DNA from 2 places in the Marinobacter suaedae genome. Region 2 is predicted to be linked to the other one. Evidence: predicted binding sites of a transcription regulator. Region 2 holds the regulator's gene; the other holds the start of a gene.
The links. Region 2 encodes sigma-54, which starts transcription at its own class of promoters, with help from an activator protein. Its sites were predicted from a motif close to ANTGGCATNNANNTTGCTNT; they were not measured.
Positions count from the first base shown of each region.

Region 1: the regulator sigma-54 is predicted to act here: its motif matches at 2,920-2,939, upstream of QVZ43_RS07565 (ammonium transporter).

Region 1 covers NZ_JAUMIS010000001.1:1,662,776-1,667,191, reverse strand. Annotated here, with positions in the region: gene QVZ43_RS07590 (ATP-binding protein) at 1-388, shown strand, start outside; gene QVZ43_RS07585 (response regulator) at 403-1,104, shown strand; gene QVZ43_RS07580 (DUF6231 family protein) at 1,143-1,646, shown strand; gene QVZ43_RS07575 (tRNA-uridine aminocarboxypropyltransferase) at 1,684-2,283, shown strand; gene QVZ43_RS07570 (YkvA family protein) at 2,357-2,785, shown strand; gene QVZ43_RS07565 (ammonium transporter) at 3,004-4,212, shown strand.
Region 2 covers NZ_JAUMIS010000001.1:344,392-348,807, forward strand. Annotated here, with positions in the region: gene lptA (lipopolysaccharide transport periplasmic protein LptA) at 1-496, shown strand, start outside; gene lptB (LPS export ABC transporter ATP-binding protein) at 474-1,199, shown strand; gene QVZ43_RS01495 (RNA polymerase factor sigma-54) at 1,355-2,884, shown strand; gene hpf (ribosome hibernation promoting factor) at 2,997-3,305, shown strand; gene ptsN (PTS IIA-like nitrogen regulatory protein PtsN) at 3,390-3,860, shown strand; gene rapZ (RNase adapter RapZ) at 3,891-4,416, shown strand, end outside.

The DNA.
Region 1 (4,416 bases), 1.3 Mb from region 2:
CGACAGCCAGATGTCCGATGTACCAGCGGACCTGCCACGGGATCAGCTGGTGAGCGTGCTGGGGAACCTGATCGACAACGCCCTGGAAGCCACCCGCCAGTATCGGGGCGCCGGCGGGCGGGTGAGCCTGAGCATGACCGACCTAGGCCATGACCTGATCTTCGAGGTGGAAGATCAGGGGCCAGGCATCCCCGAAGACCAGCAGGAGCGTATCTTCGAACGGGGCGTTTCCTCCAAGGAGCACGCGGGCCATGGCATAGGGCTGTTCCTGGTGCGCCAGTTTGTAGAGCGCTGGGGCGGTTCAGTTACCGTGGAGAACCTGAAGCCGGAGGGCAGTCGGTTTACACTGTACCTGCCCAAAGATCCGGGCAGACAAGATCACCTGTGAACGGAGCAGAAGTGGTGGCCCCCATTCGACTGTTGATTGTGGAAGACGATCGCCAGATTGCTGAAATCCAGCGGCGCTATGTTGAACGCCTGGAGAATGTCGAACTTTGCGGCATTGCCCACACCCTGACCGATGCCCGGGATCAGATCGACGTACTCTCCCCCGATCTGATTCTGCTGGATGTGTATTTCCCGGACGGCAATGGCCTCGACCTGCTCCGGGAACTGCGGGCCAACGACCGGGCCAGCGATGTCATCCTCATTACCGCCGCCAAAGAGGTCGACACCCTGCGCAGTGCCTTGCGCGGCGGTGTCTTCGACTACATCCTGAAACCCCTGGTGTTCGAGCGACTGGAAGAAGCCGTCGAGAACTACCGCCAGCATCACCAGCGGCTGGCCACATTGCACCGGCTTGAGCAGAGGGAGGTGGATACCCTGCTTCCCAGAAGCCTGGCCGAACCGGAGCAAAAAAAAACACCCCAACGGCTGCCCAAAGGCATCGACGCACTGACCCTGGAGACGATTCGGCACGTACTACAGGAAGGTGGCGACTGGAATGCCGAGGCCCTTGGCCAGCAGATGGGTGCATCACGCACCACCGCCCGGCGCTACCTGGAATACCTGGTCAGCACAGGAGAACTGCTGGCCGAAGTAAATTATGGTGCCGTAGGACGCCCGGAAAGACGTTATCGTGTTGCCGGACCACCTTCGGACTAGACTCAATCGACGTCGATAACCATCAGGCGAAGGACAATATGTCACACAACCAAGCCGATTCCGGTCTCAGCTTGCCCGCGGCACTTGCCGCGGTCATGGATTCGTGCAAACCAGGTTCTGTCGTGAGCTGCGGCACGACGGCCGCCCGAATCACCGAACTCTGGGCCCGGGAATTTTCAGACACCCGGATAACCAATCTGGATCCTAAAGACCCCAATGCCCGCCTGCCACTGGAATCGGTTCACGACCTTGCACTGGTGTCAGACACCCTTGAACACCTGTCATTTGATGAAGGTGCCCTGTTCCTGGGTCAACTGCGCAACTATGGCACTCACCAGATTGCGGTCCTGGTCGGGGAGTCACCGGACTGGGCCTTTAAGGATTTCATTGGCCTCGGATTCCGTCGCCACACAGACCCGGAGCTGGAAACGGGCGCTATTGCGCTCTACACCTACAATCTCGACAACTACAACCACAAACGGCAATGGAATAACTCCAAGCACTGGGCCAATCCGGAGATGTGGGGCAAAGCCTGGTGGTAACCGTTCATCTGGTTGACGGGACTCCGTAATCACCACCATGCCTCGTGACCTGTGCCCTCACTGCAACCTGCACCTGAACATCTGCGTGTGCGCCCACTGCCGTCCAGTGGCGAATCGAACCCCAATCACCATTCTCCAGCACCCAACGGAGGTCGACCGGCCCAAGGGCACCGTGCGGATTCTCCAGCGCTGTCTCGACAGGCTCCGGGTACTGGTGGGCGAAACACCGGACCAGTTTCGCCGGGGCGGCTTCGACCCGACAACGCTGTCGGATACCACGGCACTGCTGTTCCCCGGCCCCCGCAGCCAGCCGGTTGAACACGCCGATCTGGCCGCCATCAGCCACTGGGTCGTGCTTGATGGCACCTGGCGCAAAGCCGCCCGTATTCTGCACACCAATCCCGGCCTGAAGGCACTACCGGCGTATCACTTTCAGCAGGCCCCGCCGTCTCGCTACATCGTCAGAAAGGCCCCGGGGCCGGACGCCCTGTCCACCGCCGAAGCCGTCAGCCACCTGCTGGACATTGTCGAGCCGGGCACGGATACCGGCCCCATCGGCGATGCCATGACCGCCCTGATCGACAAACAACTGGCGCAAATCCCCGATCGCCTTCGACATCACTACCCGACGCGCTGACCCATCCGGCGGTTGGCATCGGCCCGACCTTGAGCGATCATGACCCCTTGACCTGCACACAGGATGTTTATTCATGGCCCTGTTCAGCCAGAAAAGCGCCGAAAAACAACTGAAGGAAGAGTCCGAAAAGGTCCACCGGCAAGACCTGGAGACGCTGCTGGAACGGCAAAAAGCCATTGAAGAGAAGGTCAGGAACAGTGGCAGGCTCGAACGATTCGGCACCGACATCCGGCTGATGTTTTCCATGATCCGCGACTACTGGTACGGGAACTACCGCAGTGTGCCCTGGAAAACCATCGCAGCAGTAGCCGGCGCCCTCATCTACGTGATGAACCCGCTGGATGTCATTCCAGACCTGATTTTCGGCTTTGGATTTCTTGATGATGCCGGCGTGGTGGCCTTGTGCCTGAAGTTATTTGAGTCAGATCTGCACGAATACGCCGCCTGGAAAGAACAAAAAGAACAGCAGGAACGGGACAAGCTGACACCGGACCAGATCTGACTCGACACAACAGCAAACCTTAATGGTGCAAACTCACACAAACCGCACCAAAATAGTGCAATAATTTCCCGAAGTTCACACCATCCTTCCAGAAAACTTGCTGACCAAACCTGCCGCCCCTGATTTTGCATCATTTTGGAACGCTATTTGCTTATCTGCACCTCGTTAATGCATAAAGGCCCGGAAGAGGCCCAAACTCACACCAGGAGCGAAAAACCGTGGACATTGCGAGTGCAGTACACACCCTGACCGAAAGCGCCAACACGCTGTTTATCCTTATCGGTGCCATCATGGTACTGGCCATGCACGCCGGCTTTGCCTTCCTGGAAGTTGGTACCGTGCGACACAAGAACCAGGTGAACGCCCTGGTGAAGATCATCACCGACTTCGGTATTTCCGCCGTCGCCTACTTTTTCATCGGCTATTACATTGCCTACGGCAGCCACTTCATGACCGGCGCCGGTGAACTCACCGCTGGCAACGGCTACGAGCTGGTTAAATTCTTCTTCCTGATGACGTTTGCGGCGGCCATTCCCGCTATTGTGTCCGGCGGTATTGCCGAGCGCGCCAGGTTCTACCCGATGCTGATCGCCTCCGGCCTGATCGTGGCATTTATCTACCCGTTCTTCGAAGGCCTGATCTGGAACGGCAACTACGGTTTCCAGGACTGGCTTGAGAACCAATTTGGTGCATCCTTCCACGACTTCGCTGGCTCCGTTGTGGTGCACGCGGTCGGTGGCTGGATTGCACTGGCCGCTGTTCTGCTGCTGGGCGCCCGTACTGGCCGTTACCGCAACGGTCGCGTGGTGGCCTTTGCACCGTCCAACATCCCGTTCCTGGCACTGGGCGCGTGGATTCTCACCGTGGGCTGGTTCGGCTTTAATGTGATGTCCGCCCAGACTCTGGATGGCATCAGTGGCCTGGTGGCGGTAAACAGTCTGATGGCTATGGTCGGCGGTGTGCTGGTGGCCATGGTCGTCGGTCGCAAGGACCCAGGCTTTATTCACAACGGTCCGCTGGCCGGCCTGGTTGCCGTGTGTGCCGGTTCTGACCTGATGCACCCGGTGGGCGCCCTGGTCACCGGCGGTATTGCCGGTGCCATCTTCGTCTACATGTTCGAATGGGCCCAGGACAAGATCGAGCGTCTGGACGACGTACTGGGTGTCTGGCCGCTGCACGGTGTGTGTGGCGTCTGGGGTGCCATCGCCTGCGGCATCTTCGGTCAGGAAAGCCTCGGTGGCCTGGGCGGCGTCAGCCTGATGTCCCAGATCATCGGTTCGGTAGCCGGCGTGCTGGTGGCGTTTGTTGGCGGTCTGATTGTGTACGGCATCGTCAACGCCATTTCCGGTCTGCGCCTGACCGAAGAAGAAGAGTTCAAGGGAGCGGACGTGAGCGTTCACCGAATTGGTGCAACCTCCTTCGAATAACCCCCCGAGGGCACACGAAAACCAAACAGGCGATCCCCGGATCGCCTGTTTTCGTTTCCGGTGTCAATTGACAGTCTTCACAAGGCCGTGCTTTCCTAAGATACAGTCCTACAAGAAAAAATTCCCCCGGCTGGCGTGGCATTTGCTGTTTAACAGGAAGCCCGCCGGTAACTGCGGAGGAAATGAACGAACACCGTCGAAGGA
Region 2 (4,416 bases):
AGGCCCTGCTGCCGCCTTCACCCTGGACTCCGACGAGCCCATCACCGTCAGCGCCGACAGCGCCCGACTGGATGACGGGCAAGGCATCGCAGAATACAACGGCGCCGTGGAACTGATTCAGGGCAAGACCCGACTGACCGCAGACAAAGTGATGCTCTACCGCTCCGGAGACGACCTCAACCGGGTGGAAGCCACCGGCAGCCCGGCCCGATACCAGCAGCCCGCCCGGGACGGCTCGGGCGAAACCGACGCAAGGGCACTCAGCATTACCTGGTCTGCCACGGACAATCAGCTTACGTTCGAACGGGAAGCCGTGATCCAGCAAAACGGGAACCTGTTCCGAGGCGACGTCATTCATTATGATACCGTCCGTCGAGTCGTCACCGCCGAGGGTGGCGCCGAGACCACGACAGGCGGCGGGCGCGTCGAAATGATTATTCAGCCACGTAGCACCAGCAACAGACAGGGATCCGATGGCAGTTCTGAGAGCCAGTAATCTGGCGAAAAGCTACAAACAGAAAAAAGTGGTGATTGACGTCTCGCTGGAAATTCGCAGCGGCGAGATCGTCGGCCTCCTGGGGCCGAACGGCGCGGGCAAAACGACCTGTTTTTACATGATCGTGGGCCTCGTGCCCGCCGACCGGGGCCGAATCGCCATTGATGGCCAAAACATCACACCGTTGCCCATGCACGGACGCGCGCGAAAAGGTATTGGATACCTGCCGCAGGAGGCATCCGTGTTTCGCAAGCTGTCGGTCCGGGACAACATCATGGCCATCCTGGAAACCCGCAAACGGTTGAGCCGCAGCGAGCGTGAACACAAACTGGAAGAACTGCTGGAAGAGTTCCACATCACCCACATTCGGGACAGCGTTGGCATGGCCCTTTCCGGGGGCGAACGCCGACGCGTGGAGATCGCCCGGGCGCTGGCCATGGAGCCCGCCTTTATTCTGCTTGATGAGCCCTTTGCCGGGGTCGACCCCATCTCCGTGAGTGACATAAAGCACATCATCCGCCACCTCAGGGACAAAGGCATTGGCGTGCTGATCACCGACCATAACGTCCGGGAAACACTGGACATCTGTGAAACCGCCTACATCGTATCGGGCGGCCATATCATTGCCTCTGGAAACGCCGAGAGCATTCTCGCCAACCAGCAGGTGAAGGAAGTCTATCTGGGCGATGAATTCCGCCTGTGACTCATGGCATCCAATTGTTTTGGTACTCGCTACCAAGTAAACTCGGCAAAGAACTTGCTAGACCGCGTACTCTGCAAACGCTGGTCGTGTATAGATTTTTACGACACATTCCGTAATCGCGTGAGCTGATGAGTAACGGATCCTGAACCATGGTGATGAAAGCCTCTTTACAGTTAAAGCTGGGTCAAAGCCTGACCATGACGCCCCAGCTTCAACAGGCGATCCGGCTACTACAGCTATCTACCCTCGATCTCCAGCAAGAGATCCAGCAGGCTCTGGAATCCAACCCCATGCTGGAGACGTCGGAAGATGACGAACAGCATCCGGACACCGCCAGCAACGACGCTGACAATTCCCAAAACGATACCGAAGCTGACGTTACGGCAGACGCCTCGTCCGAGGCTGAGCAAGACTGGGACGAACCCGATCCCGGCCCCGACTGGTCGACCGAAAACGAGGCTCCCGACAACATTCCGGATGACCTGCCCGTCGACACAGCCTGGGACGATATCTACCAGTCTGCCCCAGCACCCGCTGCCCGAAACGACGACGAAAACGATCACGACTTCGAGACACGAAACTCGCCCACAGAAACCCTGCAGGATCACCTTGAGTGGCAGCTCAACCTCACCCCACTGAGTGAAAGGGACAGCGCTGTAGCCCACGCACTGTTGGATGCCGTGGATGACCGCGGCTACGTCACCAGCCCACTGGAAGAAATTCACGCCGGCCTGCTGGAAGAGGAAGACGAGGACCCACTGGAACTGGACGAAGTGGAAGCGGTTCTGCATCGCCTGCAGCATTTCGATCCGCCCGGCGTATTTGCCCGCGACCTTCAGGAATGCCTGCTGATCCAGCTGAACCAGCTTCCGCCCGAAACCCCCTGGCTCGCCCAGGCCCGTCTGGTGATTACTCACTACATCAACCTGCTTGGCAATCGGGATTACGCACAACTGCTGCGCAGGAGCCGGCTGAAAGAGGACCAACTTCGGGAAGTATTGGCGCTCATTACCAATCTGAATCCACGCCCCGGCGATTCCATTGACCGGGCGGAACCGGATTATGTGATTCCAGACGTAATTGTCAGGAAACACAGCGGTCGCTGGCGCGTGGAGCTTAACCCTGAAATCGCACCGCGCATCCGCGTCAATGCAAGCTATGCTTCCCTTATAAAGCGAGCGGACAGCAGTGCTGACAACACCTACCTCCGGGATCAGCTGCAAGAGGCCAAATGGTTCATCAAAAGCCTGCAAAGCCGGAACGAAACCTTGCTGAAGGTCGCCACGCGCATTGTGGAGCACCAACAAGGCTTTCTCGATCAGGGCGAAGAGGCCATGAAACCTCTGATCCTGTCAGACATTGCGCAGGCCGTCGAAATGCATGAATCGACGATTTCCAGGGTGACGACGCAAAAATATATGCACACCCCACGGGGCATTTTCGAACTCAAGTACTTCTTCTCCAGCCATGTCAGTACCGATGAGGGTGGGGAGTGTTCTTCGACCGCCATCCGTGCAATGATCAAGAAACTGATTGCTGCAGAAACACCGAAAAAGCCGTTGAGCGATAGTAAAATTGCGGCCATGCTAGGAGAACAGGGCATCAGGGTGGCGCGACGCACGGTAGCCAAGTACCGGGAGGCCATGCATATTCCGCCGTCCAACGAGCGAAAACGACTGGTTTAGGGGCATTCGGTCTGCAAGGGCAGCCCCTGAACATTTCTGCTGGTGCAGAACACCGCACCAGCGCTCAGCCCGGCCCCAGTTTGGGCCGGCATGATGACAACAGGAGACGCCTATGCAACTCAACATTTCAGGCCATCATGTAGAACTGACTCCCGCACTGAAGGATTACGTTTCAGAGAAATTCGAAAAACTGGAACGGCACTTTGACCACATCAACAATTGCCAGGTCACTCTGGAGGTGGAAAAGGTGCGCCAGCTGGCGGAAGCAACCATGCATGTGGTTGGCGGTGAAATTCACGCAAAGGCTGAAAACGAGGACATGTACGCGGCAATCGATGCCCTGATCGATAAGCTTGACCGCCAGATCCTCAAGCACAAGGAAAAGAACGTAGACCGTAAGCACGGTAACGGCTCCCGGTAGCGACCGGATCCGTGAACAACAGCGAATCGCGCTGCGGCCAGGGTATCCTGCCGCAGCTTTTTTTAACCGACATGCAGTCGATCCATGAGCGACACATCCCTGACAATCGATAACATCCTTTTGCCCGAACTTTCCCTGTGCAGGATTCCTGCATCGAGCAAGAAACGGGTACTGGAGTCTATTGCCGAGCAAATTCACCAGCACGACGCCACGCTCAACGCAACGCAGATTTTCAACAACCTGGTGGCACGGGAGCGCCTTGGCAGCACCGGCATTGGCCAGGGCATCGCCATTCCCCACTGCCGACTGGAAGGCCTCGATCATGTCATCGGTGTTCTGGTAACACTGGAACAAAGCATTGATTTCGACGCCATCGACAACCAGCCTGTCGATCTGGTTTTTGCCCTGATCGTGCCAAAGGAAGCAACCAGCGAGCACCTCGAACTGCTGAGCCAGCTGGCGGAGAAGTTCAACGATCGTGCATTTTGCGACCGGCTTCGCCAGTGCGAAGCGTCCGGCACCCTCTACCAGCACATGACCGCCGGAAACCCGTAATCATTCATCGACAGGGGAGGCTGAGAAACCATGAAACTGATTATCGTCAGTGGCAGGTCTGGTTCCGGTAAAAGTACAGCGCTCCATGTACTGGAAGATCTCGGCTACTACTGCATCGACAACTTGCCAATCGGTCTGCTGTTCCCGCTGACTCAGGAAGCCACCGAGCATGCGACACCGGGCAGGCTCAGCAAAATGGCCGTGAGCATTGATGCCAGGAACCTGTCCGGGGAACTGAGCAACTTCGAGGATATATACCGCCAGCTGAAATCGACAGCCCTCCAGGTTGAGATCATTTTCCTCGATGCGGACGAACAGTCGTTACTCCAGCGCTTTCACGCTACCAGACGCAAACATCCACTGAGCGATGATAAAACGTCCCTCCGGGAAGCCATTCACAACGAAAAAAACCTGCTGGAACCCCTATCCAAACTGGCCGATCTCTATATTGACACCACCGGCACGTCGATTTACGAACTGCGCGACATGGTCAAGCAACGCGTGGTCGGACGTAAAGACCAGGAACTGGCGCTGCTCATCCAGTCCTTTGGTTTCA